Regions from separate parts of the Exiguobacterium sp. s194 genome, predicted to be linked through region 2. Evidence: predicted binding sites of a transcription regulator. Region 2 holds the regulator's gene; the other holds the start of a gene.
What was found. Region 2 encodes NrdR, which represses ribonucleotide reductase genes. Its sites were predicted from a motif close to AACACNATATATNGTGTT; they were not measured.
Positions count from the first base shown of each region.

Region 1: a site for NrdR is predicted at 1,460-1,477, ahead of KNP85_RS00400 (anaerobic ribonucleoside triphosphate reductase). Genes of this name have one in related genera too.

Region 1 is NZ_JACSLT010000001.1:79,120-86,338, reverse strand. It holds gene KNP85_RS00410 (50S ribosomal protein L25/general stress protein Ctc) at 1-254, shown strand, start outside; gene KNP85_RS00405 (formate/nitrite transporter family protein) at 463-1,305, shown strand; gene KNP85_RS00400 (anaerobic ribonucleoside triphosphate reductase) at 1,494-3,338, shown strand; gene nrdG (anaerobic ribonucleoside-triphosphate reductase activating protein) at 3,316-3,771, shown strand; gene KNP85_RS00390 (fumarylacetoacetate hydrolase family protein) at 3,826-4,644, shown strand; gene KNP85_RS00385 (S1C family serine protease) at 4,767-6,029, shown strand; gene KNP85_RS00380 (DoxX family protein) at 6,086-6,430, shown strand; gene KNP85_RS00375 (amidohydrolase) at 6,451-7,219, shown strand, end outside.
Region 2 is NZ_JACSLT010000006.1:172,785-180,003, reverse strand. It holds gene polA (DNA polymerase I) at 1-920, shown strand, start outside; gene mutM (DNA-formamidopyrimidine glycosylase) at 941-1,765, shown strand; gene coaE (dephospho-CoA kinase) at 1,778-2,383, shown strand; gene KNP85_RS09355 (site-2 protease family protein) at 2,401-2,883, opposite strand; gene KNP85_RS09350 (glyceraldehyde-3-phosphate dehydrogenase) at 3,039-4,070, shown strand; gene speD (adenosylmethionine decarboxylase) at 4,302-4,688, shown strand; gene KNP85_RS09340 (hypothetical protein) at 4,800-5,171, shown strand; gene nrdR (transcriptional regulator NrdR) at 5,184-5,651, shown strand; gene KNP85_RS09330 (DnaD domain protein) at 5,694-7,046, shown strand; gene dnaI (primosomal protein DnaI) at 7,052-7,219, shown strand, end outside.

The sequences.
Region 1 (7,219 bases), on a different contig from region 2:
AACGCATTGAACTCGATGTTTCTGAACTCGGTATCGGTGACTCGGTCACGGTAGCTGACATTCCAGAGAACAAAGACTATGACATCGTCTCGGATGGCGAGCTTCAAATCGCATCTGTGAACGAGCCGGTCTCTCTTGAAGAGCTCGAGGCTGACACAGACACAACGACAGAAAGTGAAGCCGAAGCAACTGAAGAAGAGTCGGCTGAGGCATCATCTGAAGAGTCTGAAGAGAAGTCTGCAGACAAAGAATAAGCTGTATCGAACGACCCTTTGCGAAGGGTCGTTTTTTTCGTCACAAATCCGACAAATGTAAACGATTACGATGTGAAAAATGTGTCAACACGGTCCAAGGTCGATTGCAATTTATTGGATTCGGGCTTATATTGTTAATGATTTCACATGTTCGTTCTTATTATATGGGTTCATTCAAACAGAAAGAAGGGTTTGTGACATGGCATCAATGGAAATCCATGCACTCGAATCATTACGGAAAAAAGCTCAGGCATCTTCGCAAATGATTCATTATCGGCCAATGGAATACTTTTTACGGGCAATGCTCGCGGGGATCTTTATCGGATTCGCTTCAATCTTCACACTTAAAGTTGTCAACGGGATGTACTTGATCGATTCGCCGTTCACGACACTCATCGGTGGGTTCTCATTCGGGATCGCGCTTGTCATGATCATCTACGGCGGAGCCGAACTGTTCACGGGGAACACAATGTATTTCACGACCTCGACGTTACGCGGCTATACGACGCTCAGCGACACGATGCTCGTCTGGTTACTTTGTTTCGTCGGGAACGCGCTCGGTGGCGTCTTGTTCGCCTTGTTGCTCGCCCCGACCGGCGTCATCCAAGAACTCGGGATGGACAACTGGCTGTTCGCGGTCGTCGAGAGCAAGATGCATCATACGACGGTCGAGATTTTCTTCCGTGCCATCTTCTGTAACTGGATGGTCTGTCTCGCGATTTTCTTACCAAAACAGATGAAAAATGAGTTCGCTCAAATCTTCTCGATGATTTTCCTCGTCGCCGTCTTCTTCGCGTCAGGATTTGATCATGTCATCGCCAACTTCGTCTTGTTTGCGCTCACGCTCGTCGTCCCACACCCTGAGGCGATTAGCTTTGCCGGCGCCATCCACAACTTGATTCCGGCCACGTTCGGTAACATCATCGGCGGCGCCTTGTTCATGGGTGCGATCTATACGTGGTTGAACGCGAAAGGCTTGCGCGAAGCCCAAGAGTCAGAGGAAAAAGAAGAAGTTGAATTAAAAATCGTGAAACCGGCTAAAGAATTATAAGTTGGGTCACTTGAAGAACGGTCGAGTCCAGATGCGGGCTCGGCTGTTTTTGCGTTTATATCACAACCAACGCTCACAATTTAGACTCCACATCTCCATGCTCAAACATGACATAATCTATATATGGAATTGAATCGAGTTATGAACTCGATTCATATCAATATATAGTGAGGTGATGCGGAGTGAACATGCTCCAGCTTTATGAAGATGTCTGTGTTCTCCCAGATCAAGATCTCGTACAAGAGAACGCCAACGTCGACGGGAAATCACCACTTGGCAAACTGGCACGATTATCCTCGGAAGTGTCGAAACAGCTGTCGACAACGTATTTGTTGTCAGAGCAGACACGTCAGGCCGTCGCAGACAACTTTTTGTACATCCATGACGCCGACTATTACGTGACGGGATCGACGACGTGTTGTCAAATCCCGCTCGGCGAGTTGCTGACGAACGGTTTCCATACCGGACACGGGACGATTCGACCGCCCCAGGACATCCGTTCGGCGATGGCACTCGCTTCGATTATTCTTCAAGCGAACCAGAATATGCAACACGGGGGTCAAGCGTTCCCGATGTTCGATGTCGATTTAGCGCCGTACGTCGAAAAGACGTATGAACGTCAACTCGAGCGTCTCAAGAAGCTTCCGGTCGAATGGTCGACCGAGCAACTTCTCGAAGTCGCTGAGACCGAGACAATCACAGCGACGTATCAAGCGTGTGAGGCGTTCATTCATAACGCTAATTCGATGCATTCGCGAGGAGGCGGCCAAGTGCCATTCGTCTCCATCAACTATGGGACCGACACGAGCCGTTGGGGTCGAATTTTCATCCGCGAGTTGTTGCATGCGACCGAACGAGGGCTCGGTAACGGGGAGACGCCGATTTTCCCGATTCAAATCTTTAAAGTAAAAGAGGGTGTCAACTTTCATGAAACCGACCCGAACGTCGACTTGTTCCGACTCGCCTGTCGCGTGACGGGCAAGCGTCTATTCCCGAACTTCTCGTTCGTCGATGCCCCGTTCAACTTGCAATATTATGATGGGAGCCATGACTCAGAAGTCGCTTATATGGGGTGTCGGACACGAGTGATGGGGAATCGTCACGGCGCCGAGACGTCGATCGGACGAGGCAATTTATCGTTCTCGACCTTGAACTTGGTCAAGATGGCGCTCGTCGCTTCGGACATCCATACATTTTATGAGACGCTCGACGCCTACGTCGACGTCGCCATCGATCAATTGCTCGAACGGTACGACTATCAAGCGAAGCGTCATGCCGACGAATTCCGCTTCCTTTACGCTCAACACGTCTGGAGGGGCAGCGAGAGACTCCAACCGGAAGAAGAGCTACGGGATGTACTGAAGCAAGGGACGTTGTCCGTCGGTTTCATCGGTCTCGCCGAAGCGCTACGCGTGCTCACAGGCGGCACGCATGCCGATTCACGGGAAGCGGAACGTCTCGGACTCGATATCGTCACTCATTTACGTGATCGGATGAGACAGGCGGCAGAGCAGCACGATTTAAATTTTTCGCTCTTGGCCACGCCGGCCGAAGGATTGTCTGGGAAGTTCGTATTGAAGGACCAGCAGGCGTTCGGGATGATCGAGGGTGTCACCGACCGCGCCTTTTATACAAACTCGTTTCATGTGCCGGTGTACCAGTCAGTGTCGATTCGTGACAAGATTCGGTTGGAGGCACCGTACCATGAGCTCTGTGACGCGGGTCATATCACTTATGTCGAAGTCGACGGGTCGCTCGCCCATAACCCGGAAGCGGTCGAAGCGATCGTCCGGCTCATGCGAACCGGAAACGTCGGCTACGGATCGATTAATCATCCCGTCGACCGGTGCGGTAACTGCGGCCTCGAGGGAACGATCGATGCCGCGTGCCCGACGTGTGGCGAGGAAGAGCAGATTGAACGGATTCGTCGCATCACCGGCTATCTGGTCGGCACGATGGACCGATGGAATTCGGCGAAACGAGAAGAAGAACGAGCGAGGGTGAAGCATCATGCGCGTCCTATCCGTACTTGACGAATCGGTTGTCGACGGTCCAGGCATTCGCACGGTCATCTTTACGGCGGGATGCCCTCATCGCTGTCTTGGATGTCACAATCCGGAATCGTGGAACCCGCGAGGTGGGGAAGACGTACCAGTCGAGGACCTGCTCACTCGAATCGAACAATCCGGTTGGGACGGTGTCACCGTCTCGGGCGGAGAGCCGTTCCTGCAACCGGAAGCACTAGCCCGGCTCGTCGACGGGTGCAAGGCGCTTCAGAAAAACGTGTGGGTGTATACAGGCTATACGTTCGAACAGTTACAAGGTATGGACGATGAGTACGTCACAAGCGTGCTCGATCGTGCCGATGTCCTTGTCGACGGTCGTTTCGAACAGCCGCTCATGGACCGGTCGCTCCGATTTCGGGGGTCGAGCAATCAGCGAATTATTTTCTTGAACAAAGCGTAATCGGGACCGTCGCGTCCCGATTTTTTGTATACTAGCAAAAAAGGGGGAATTTTGATGAAATGGTGTAGTTTTCAAGTTGAAGGAGAACAAAGGGTCGGTGTCGTGGCAGGGGAGTTTGTCTATGACGTCAGTGACCAATTACATACGACTTCGTTGTTAGAGGTCATCGCGCGAGAGTTTGAACCGGATGTCGATTTGGACGTCGCACCTCGGACCGCATTGCACGACGTCACGCTCGTCGCGCCATACCGACCACTCAAAAACGTGATCTGTATCGGCAAGAACTATGAAGAGCATGTGAAAGAGATGGATACGGCGGGAGCCGGCAAACTCGTCATCTTCACGAAAGCACCGACTTCGGTCGTTGGACCAGGGGCTGTCGTCGAACGTCATCCTGAACTGACCGACCAACTCGATTACGAAGGCGAGCTCGCCGTCATTATCGGGAAATCAGGACGGGACATCGACGACGTCGACGCCCATATTTTCGGATATACGATTCTGAACGATATCACGGCCCGGGACGTTCAAAAACAGCACGTCCAATTTTTCCGCGGTAAATCCTTCGACACGTTCTGTCCGCTCGGACCGTATATCGTCACACCGGATGAGCTCTCGTTTCCACTTGCGATTCAAACGGTCGTGAACGGTGAGACACGCCAAAACGGGTCGACAGCAGACATGATTCGTCCAATTGAAGAGTTGATTCGGACGTTGTCGAAAGGGATGACGCTAGAAGCTGGTGATATCATCGCCACCGGTACGCCGGCGGGGGTCGGCCATGGGATGAAACCGCCCGTCTATCTCCAATCCGGGGACACAATCGAAGTGAGCATCACGGGACTCGGGACGTTAAAAAACGTTATCGTCTGACCCAATTGACGCAAATTGTGAAGAATCTTGTAATCGATGTCTCATTTCCGCACAACGATGACTATGCCTCTTATACTAAGGGTAGAACAAAAGAGGAAACATCATATAGGAGATGATTACACATGGAACGCAACGATCGTCCAACAGAATCAAATGAACCAAATCGCCGCGAGGATTGGCTCGACACCGAGCTTGGCTCGTCCGAACAACGACAAGAGCCGTCGCGCGCAACACAACCGGCCCGACCTTCATTCGTCGGTCGGATGTTCCCTGGGTTTGTCGGTGGGATAATCGGTGCTGTCTTGACTGGGGCCATCGCCTTCCCGTTCATCGATCAAGTCCCAACGAACGTGTCTGATACGAACGTGACGTCGGAAGGGTCACCGGTCCAGACGACATCGACGACGGCGGACAGCTCGGTCACCGATGCGGTCGCGACCGCACAACCTGCCGTCGTGACGGTAAACAATTTCGCTTCGAACGGATTATCGAATGAATCGGTCGAAGCTGGTGTCGGCTCGGGTGTCATCTATAAGAAAGACGGTGACTCGGCTTACATCGTCACGAACCATCACGTCGTCAACGGTGCTGACCGTTTGACTGTGACATTCAATGACGGATCGACAGCGGACGCCAAGTTGATGGGCAGTGACGCCACGTACGACTTGGCGGTGCTCGAAGTCGATGCGGACAAAGTCTCATCCGTCATCACGATCGGGAAGTCGAGTGAACTGAAGCCTGGACAGACTGTCATAGCGATCGGCAATCCGCTTGGCCAGTTTGAGAACTCGGTGACGCGCGGGGTCGTCTCGTCGACGTCCCGTCTCGTGCCGGTCGATACGGATGAGAACGGACAAGCCGATTTCAATGCCGAGGTCATCCAGACGGATGCTGCCATCAACCCGGGTAACTCCGGTGGTGCCTTGATTAACGAATCGGGCCAATTGATCGGAATCAACTCGATGAAAATTGCGACCGATTCGGTGGAAGGGGTCGGCTTCTCGATTCCAGTCGATATCGCTTTGCCGCTCATCAATCAAATCGAGCAGACGGGCGAAGTGAATCATCCGTCGCTTGGTGTGTCGCTCCGAGACGTGTCTGAGTTCCCACCAGGGTACTTGACCGAGCAAATCAACTTGCCGGAGTCGGTGACAGCCGGTACAATCGTCGTGGAAGTGCAAGCGAACAGCTCGGCCGCACGGGCCGGACTTGAAGCGCGCGACGTCATCGTGAAAATCAATGATCAAGCCGTCTCGTCGTTCATCGACCTTCGGAGTGAATTGATTCGCGATACGGACGGAACGGTCACAATCGAATACGTTCGTGACGGCAAGACCGAGACGGTCGATGTCGAGATTCAAAATGCGAATGGGGATGCATTGTAAAGATGGGCACGTAGCCCATCTTTTTTGTTATGCTTAGAAAAAAGGAGGGGATTCCATTGATTCGCACACTATACGGGGTTTTATTTTTAGGAGCCGGCATCATGCACTTCGTTCAAGAACGGGCGTTCATGTCGATCATTCCGAAATCATGGCCGTTCAAACGGTTCATGGTTCAGGCGAGCGGGGTCATCGAAGTCGTCTATGGCGCACTGTTGCTCACGAACAAGGGGACACGGTTCGTGAAGGGAACGTTACCGGCATTTTTGATTGCCGTCTTCCCGGCCAATATCAATATGGCGCTCAAACCGTCGAAACTCGGCAAGATGCCGCTCCCGAAATGGGTGACGTGGGCCCGATTGCCGTTGCAATGGGTATTGATTAAAGGGGTCAAAAAAATATAAGTACATATGGGGGATCGATCATGACGAACGTATTGAACTGGTTTGAGCATTTTCATGCCCATCCCGAAGTGAGCTGGAAAGAATTCGAGACGACGAAGACGATTGCCGACATCTTGACGTCATGGCAAGTCCGTCACGAAACGTTTGCCGACGTCACCGGCATCATCGCCGAGATTGGTGAGGGACACGATGTCATCGCTGTCCGAGCCGACATCGACGCGTTATGGCAACAAGTTGACGGGACGTTCCAAGCCAATCATTCATGTGGCCATGATGCCAATATCAGCATGGTGCTCGGTGCACTTGATGAGTTGCGACACGAACACTTGCCGAAACGGGTCCGGTTTATTTTCCAACCGGCCGAAGAACAAGGGAACGGGTCGCTCGCGATGATTCGACACGGGGCGTTAAAAGACGTTAGTCAGCTGTACGGCATTCATTTGCGTCCGCTCGAGGAACTGCAACGCGGTCAATATGCGGCTGCGATTCAACACGGGGCCGCGTTCTTCTTGAAAGGCAGGATCAGCGGGGACGATGCTCATGGCGCGCGGCCGCATCAAGGTCAGAACGCGTTAGACGTCATCTTCACGATTCAACAGATGCTTAAGAGTATCTATTTGTCACCGTTTGAGCCGCATTCGGTCAAACTGACGGGTGTACAAGCTGGGAGTGAGAATTTGAACATCATTCCGGGCAATGCGACATTCTCAATTGACGTCCGGGCCCAACAGAACAAGGAACTGCTCGAGCTGCGCGACCGGGTCGAGACGATGTTGCACCAGATTGCAG
Region 2 (7,219 bases):
TCGTCGAACATATCATGCATTACCGTGAACTCGGAAAGTTGCAGTCGACGTACGTCGAAGGGCTACAAAAAGTCATCAAGGACGACGGGAAAATCCATACCCGTTACACGCAGACGTTGACGCAGACGGGACGGTTATCTTCGGTCAACCCGAACTTGCAAAATATCCCGATTCGCTTGGAAGAAGGACGTCGCATTCGTAAAGCGTTCACAGCGAGCGAGGCAGACTGGGTACTCTATGCGGTCGACTACTCGCAAATCGAGCTCCGCATCATGGCCCACATGTCACAAGATGAGAAAATGCTCGAGGCGTTCCTGCATGACGAGGATATTCATACGTCGACGGCAGCCAACGTGTTCCGGGTCGCCAAAGAAGAAGTGACGTCGCTCATGCGTCGTCAAGCGAAAGCGGTCAACTTCGGGATTATCTACGGCATCAGTGATTATGGGCTGTCGCAAAACCTCGGTATCAGCCGAAAAGAAGCGCAGGCGTTCATCGATACGTACTTCGAGCAATTCCCAGGAGTGAAACGGTTCATGGATGCCGCCATCGAACGGGCCCGGGAACACGGCTACGTCGAGACGATGTTGAAACGCCGCCGCAATATCCCGGACATCCATTCCCGCAACTTCAACTTGCGCGGTTTCGCCGAACGGACGGCCATCAATACGCCGATTCAAGGGACGGCAGCCGATATTATCAAGAAAGCGATGATTGACGTCGACGTGGCGCTCCGAGAGTCGGGACTTAAGTCGAAACTATTGCTTCAAGTCCACGATGAACTCATCTTCGAAGGGCCGAAAGAAGAGACGGAAGCGCTCGAAAAAATCGTCAAACAAGCGATGGAGCACACAATCACATTGGACGTCCCGCTCCGCGCGGACGGTTCGTTCGGTGAGACGTGGTTCGACACGAAATAAGATCGAGAAAGGAAATCAATATGCCTGAATTACCAGAAGTGGAGACGGTCTGTCGCCGATTGCGACCGTTCGTCTCCGGAAAAACGATTGCAAATGTCGAGGTGCTCGACGCGAAAATCATTCGGGGACACGAACCGGAGATTTGGAAACAACAGTTGCTCGACGAGACGATTCAAGACGTCGAGCGGCGTGGGAAATTTATTTTGTTCAAATTGACGAACGGATATCTCGTTTCGCATCTCCGAATGGAAGGGAAATTCTTCCCACATGACGAAATGGTCAATCCGGTCAAACATACGCACGTCGTCTTCACATTCACGGACGGGACGACGCTTCATTACAATGATGTCAGGAAGTTCGGCACGATGGAACTGAAGACGAATGACGACTTGTATGTGACACCGCCGCTGTCGTTGCTCGCACTTGAACCGTTCGATCCGGGAGTGACGGCAGAGACGCTCCACACCCGCTTGAAGCGGATGAATGTCCGTGCCATCAAGACGGCACTCCTCGACCAGTCGATTTTCGTCGGCCTCGGCAACATTTACGTCGATGAGACATTGTTCCGGGCCGGGGTCCATCCGACTCGTCCGGCGGCCTCGCTCTCGCTTGACGAGGTGCGCTTGGTGCATCAAGAAGCTGTGGCCGTGCTGTCAGAAGCGATTGAGCGCGGCGGGAGCACGATCCGAAGCTATACGAATCCGGATGGGGCGAGCGGAACGTATCAAGAGACGCTCTACGTGTATGGACAGACCGGTGAGCCGTGTAAACGATGCGGCCGACCGATTGAAAAGATGAAATTGGGCGGACGGGGCACGCACTACTGTCCGCACTGCCAACAGTAAGAGGTGGACATGATGTTGAAGATTGGTTTGACAGGTGGAATTGCGACAGGGAAGTCGACCGTATCCCGTCTGTTTCGAAAACAAGGAATCCCGATTATCGATGCCGATAAAATGGCACGGATCGTCATCGAGCCGGGAGGCAAGGCGTTCACGGCCGTTCGTGAGGCGTTCCCACAATGCTTCTCGGGCGACTCGTTGAACCGTCAGGCGCTCGGACGTGAGATTTTTCATGATGACGCCAAACGTCAGTTGCTGAATCAGCTCATGCATCCGGCCATCCGTGAGGAGATGCTCGAGGAGATGCGTGGCTATGAGACGGCAGGGGAAACGGTCGTCATATTCGACATCCCGCTCTTGTTCGAAGGGACGATGCGGGACCTCGTCGATTATACGGTCGTCGTCTATTGCCGGGAAGAGATTCAGTTGATGCGCCTCATGGAGCGGAACGGCTTGACGAAAGCTGAAGCGCTCGCGCGCATCCATGCCCAAATGCCGATTGAAGAGAAGAAGCAACAGGCTGATTTTTTAATCAACAACAACGGTGCCTTAGGCGATTTGTCGGCCCAAGTGGCCCGCCTCGTCGAACAATTTGAAGACATGAAAAAAGAAGGCGACTGAGCGCCTTCTTTTTTTGTTCAGTTCAACGGGTCTGAGTCTGGTCGGCCTTTCTTCCATGTATCGAAGATGGCTCGGCCGTCACTCGGATGACCGTTCGAATAATAAATCGGATAGAGCGAGAAGAAGACGTAATAAAACGAGAAGTACGCGAATTGATACGTATAAAGCGTCGGTTCAATCTCCCGCATCAAGATGAAGGCGTTCACAATCAAGATGCTCGATAGGTTGAAGATGGATCCGCCCGCGTAGACGATACTGCGGGTCAATCGGTTACTATATTTCAAATCGCTGAACTGACACCACGCGTCATAGAAGTAGACACGGTTGAATTGCAGGCGCCCGACTTTGAATAATTTTTTACCGGTCCCAATCTCCATATCGAGCGACCCCCCAAATAGTTTCGCAAAGAAGAAATGGCCGAATTGATGGATAATCGTCACTATCGGCAAAATGATGAAAAACGAGATGACAAATTTGTCTAAATCGGTCCAATCGAACATGCTGTCCTAGCTCCTTTCCAAGCTCTACACCAAATTTCCCTCTTTTTCAAATCTGAAACTGTAAAAAAGTGAAAGAAATGTGACGATTCATAGTGAAAACGCTTCCATTTTTCCGTTATAATGGTGTCGTAACGCAGAAAAAAGGGGGACTTTACATGGGGACGAAAGTTGCAATCAATGGATTTGGTCGAATCGGTAGAATGGTATTCCGAAAATTGATGCTCGAAGGGCGTCACGACGTTGTCGCCATCAATGCGAGTTATCCGGCGGAGACGCTCGCCCACTTGATTAAGCACGACACGGTCCACGGACCGTTCACACTCACGGTCCGGGCGCATGGGGATGCGCTTGAAGTTGATGGGAAGCGAATCATGCTCGTCTCCGAGCGTGATCCGGAGCGGTTGCCGTGGAATGAGCTCGGGGTTGAAATCGTCATCGAGGCGACTGGTAAATTCAATTCAGATGTCGGGGCGAAAAAACATTTGACGGCCGGTGCGAAGAAAGTTATTTTGACGGCACCAGGAAAAGGGGAGCTGCGGACGATTGTCATGGGGGTAAACGATCGTGATTATTTACCTGAGCACGATCACGTCATTTCGAACGCCTCGTGCACGACGAACTGCCTCGGTCCGGTCGTTAAAGTATTGGACTCGACGTTCGGAATCGAGACGGGGCTCGTCACGACCGTGCATGCCTATACGAATGATCAAAACAATATCGACAATCCGCATAAAGACCTACGGCGCGCTCGCGCTTGTGGTAGTTCCATTATACCGACTTCGACTGGGGCTGCCAAAGCCATCGGACTCGTCTTGCCTGAATTGCAAGGGAAGTTGAACGGGATGGCACTTCGCGTACCGACACCGAACGTCTCACTCGTCGACCTCGTCGTCGAGTTGCACCGTGACGTGACGGTCGATGAAGTGAATCAGGCGTTCGAGCGTGCCGCACATGGAGAGATGACGGGTATTCTCGGTGTCTCGAACGAACCGCTCGTCTCCATCGACTTCAACGGGGATGAACGTTCATCGATTATCGATGCCGATTCGACGATGGTGCTCGGGGGCAATCACGTCAAAGTACTCGCTTGGTACGATAACGAATGGGGCTATTCGTGCCGTGTCGTCGACTTGTTGGACATGGTCGCGAGCTACTTACAAATCGGACAACAAGAAACCCACGTCTGAAAAAATATATTTACACAAAAATATTTTTAAAGAATTGAAACAAATGTCTTGTATCGACGTCCCAAACGCGATACACTCTAACTCGTGAACTTCAATTGGTCTGACAAACGCAACTTAAAGGGTTAGGACCTCTTAGGACTAACTTGCCCCCGTGGTTGTGGGCGATTCAGGCACAAAGTGAGTGATCATCAACTACTTTGAGACCATTGATGTAAAGGGGGATCCACTAATATGGATACTATGGGACGTCACATTATTACAGAACTTTGGGAGTGCAATCCCGACAAATTGAACGATATCGACTACATCGAGCGCTTGTTCGTCGATGCAGCACTTCGTTCGGGCGCTGAAGTCCGCGAAGTCGCTTTCCACAAATTTGCGCCACACGGTGTAAGTGGAGTCGTTATCATCTCAGAATCACACTTAACGATTCACAGTTTCCCAGAGCATGGCTACGCATCAGTCGATGTGTTCACATGTGGGGACCGAATCGATCCGGCCACAGCTTCGCAGTACATCGCGGAAGGCTTGGAAGCAAAAGTTCGTGAGGATGTGAAACTTGATCGCGGAATGGGACCGATTCGTGTTCCGGAAGCACAAGTTGCAATCAGCAAATAATCAGATTGACCTTTTGAGGCTGGCCGAATTTCGGTCAGCCCTTTTAATTGTTTTGTTAACCGCTTAATTTTGATATGCTTAACCTATATAAATAAGGTGTCGAGGTGGATAATGGGATTATTGGATAAGTTTCAAACACATGTCCAGACGGACGATTCGCATAAAAATGAGGCGCTGCGCACACGTTATGTGGCGGCTTCGCCGACCGCCGTGCTCACGTGGCTCCGCGATCGGATTCAAACAGAAGGACAAACGGTTCGCCGTGTCGATCCAGACCGGGGCGAAGTGGCGTTTAATGGCGATGGCTGGGATGCACTGGCGACAGTCATTCAAGTGGATGGCGGACGCACGGCTGTCGACTTCACGTTGAACCGTGACCAGATGCTCGGGCCGGACCTTGGTCAAATCGTTACCACATACTATGAGGCGCTGCAAGTGAAGTTCCCGCTCCGCGCCATCGGGAATCAATCTGTCGAACGATAAGGAGGGCTGAGCATGCGTTGTCCTAAATGCGATCATAATGGAACGAGAGTGCTCGACTCCCGACCAGTACAAGATTTCTATTCGATTCGTCGCCGTCGCGAATGCGAGGAGTGCGGCTATCGCTTCACCACGTTTGAAACGGTCGAACAGACCCCGCTCATCATCGTTAAAAAAGACGGGAATCGGGAAGAGTTCAGCCGGGAGAAAGTACTTCGCGGGATTATTCGGGCGTGTGAGAAACGACCGGTCACGCTAGAGCAACTCGAAGGCGTGGTCACGAAAGTCGAACAACAGTTACGCGCGCTCGGTCAGTCCGAGATTCCGAGTGAGCAAGTCGGTGAGCTCGTGATGAATGAATTGGCACGTGTCGATGAAGTGGCCTACGTCCGCTTCGCGTCCGTCTATCGCCAGTTCAAAGATATCTCTGTGTTCTTTAAAGAACTTGAAGATTTAATGAAGCAAGAAAAATCGACCAACTAGAGTGGCGGCCTGCTGGTCGCCTTTTTTCAGGGGAGACCTATCATGGAAAAAGAACGAATCTTGTACGGGACTGACGAACTGTTGATTATGAGCACTGGGCTCATCGATCGCGAGTCGTATCAGTCGTTGTACCACTTATATCAGCCGGTCATCGGTGTGAAGGCACTTGCGATGTATCAGACGCTTTGGAGCGAGCTGAAGCCCGGGAAGATGAAATCGAATTATATGTCGCACAGCGCGCTCTGTGAAATGCTCGATTACTCGATTAACGAGCTGACGGACTGTCTGTTCCGGCTCGAGGCGATCGGTCTCGTCCGGACGTATAAGACGAAAGATGAGCGTTTGACCCAGTACGTATATCAACTGCGTGTCCCGCTCGCACCCCATACGTTCTTGAACGACGGACTGTTGTCGAGTTTTCTCTTCTATAAAGTCGGGGAAGTTCGCTTTAAACAGTTACAAGGACGATTCACGATCGATCCATTGCCGGCCGGGATTATCGAGGTGACGAAAGACTTTAATGAAGTGTTCGACGTCAAAGGCGTCAATCATATGGCGTTCACCCAAAAGAACTACGAGAAACCTGACCGCGCAAAAATCGAGATCAACTATACGTTCGATATGGAAATCGTCAAAAAACTGACGAACTTCCCCGTCGGCTTCTTTACGAAGAAGCTCGATGAGACAATCACGAAGCTTGCCTACGTCTCACAAATCGATGAAGAGACGATGGCCGAGATGTTGAAGGAGTATTTCGTCCACGAGGCGTATCTACCACTCAGCGAGCAAGAGAAACGCGACGGCTGCCGCCAAATGGTGTTGCAGTTGAAGAAGAAACAAACGCGCCATCGGAAAGTGAAGTCGGACGAGACGGTAAAAGCAGAAATCGGTGATTTGCATGACGTGACGGTCATGGAAGAAGCGCATCCGCATCAATACGTGTCGACGTTACGGAAGACGCCACAACTGTCGAAGAGTGACGAGCAACTCATTATCGATCTCGTCGATACGCTCGGGCTCGCGCCAAGTGTCATCAATGCATTGTTCTATTACTGTATCGAAGTGAAGAAGCAGACGCGGCTCAGTGAGAACTATGTCATGCGGATCGCGACGAGTTGGAAGACGGCGGGCTATTTAAACGCCAAAGACGCGTTGGAACAAGAAGCGACACAAGATGCGCTCATCGAGAAGAAACAGCAGAAACGGGAGAACGTGCAACAGCGGACGACCGTCGGCTCGAGACGCAAAGACAAGACCGAGATGCCAAAATGGCTCGAAGACGAGGCGAAAGAGCAACGGACGTACGATCAAAAACGAAAACAAGAGCTCGAGGCATCGGTCCCAGACGACGCGGAACTCGTTAAGCTGTTGAATGAATTGAAAGAGAAAGGATGAGGGACATGGAACGCATCAATCAAACGCTCGCCCAAATGATGAACCGGAAAGAAGTGCGGGAAGCGTACGAATCGATTCGCCGGCGCACCCTCGAACATCCAGAAGTCGTCGCTTTTTTAAAGGCACATCCGGAGTTAGACGAGACGGCGGTCGAGGTCGGCTTTACGAAGCTC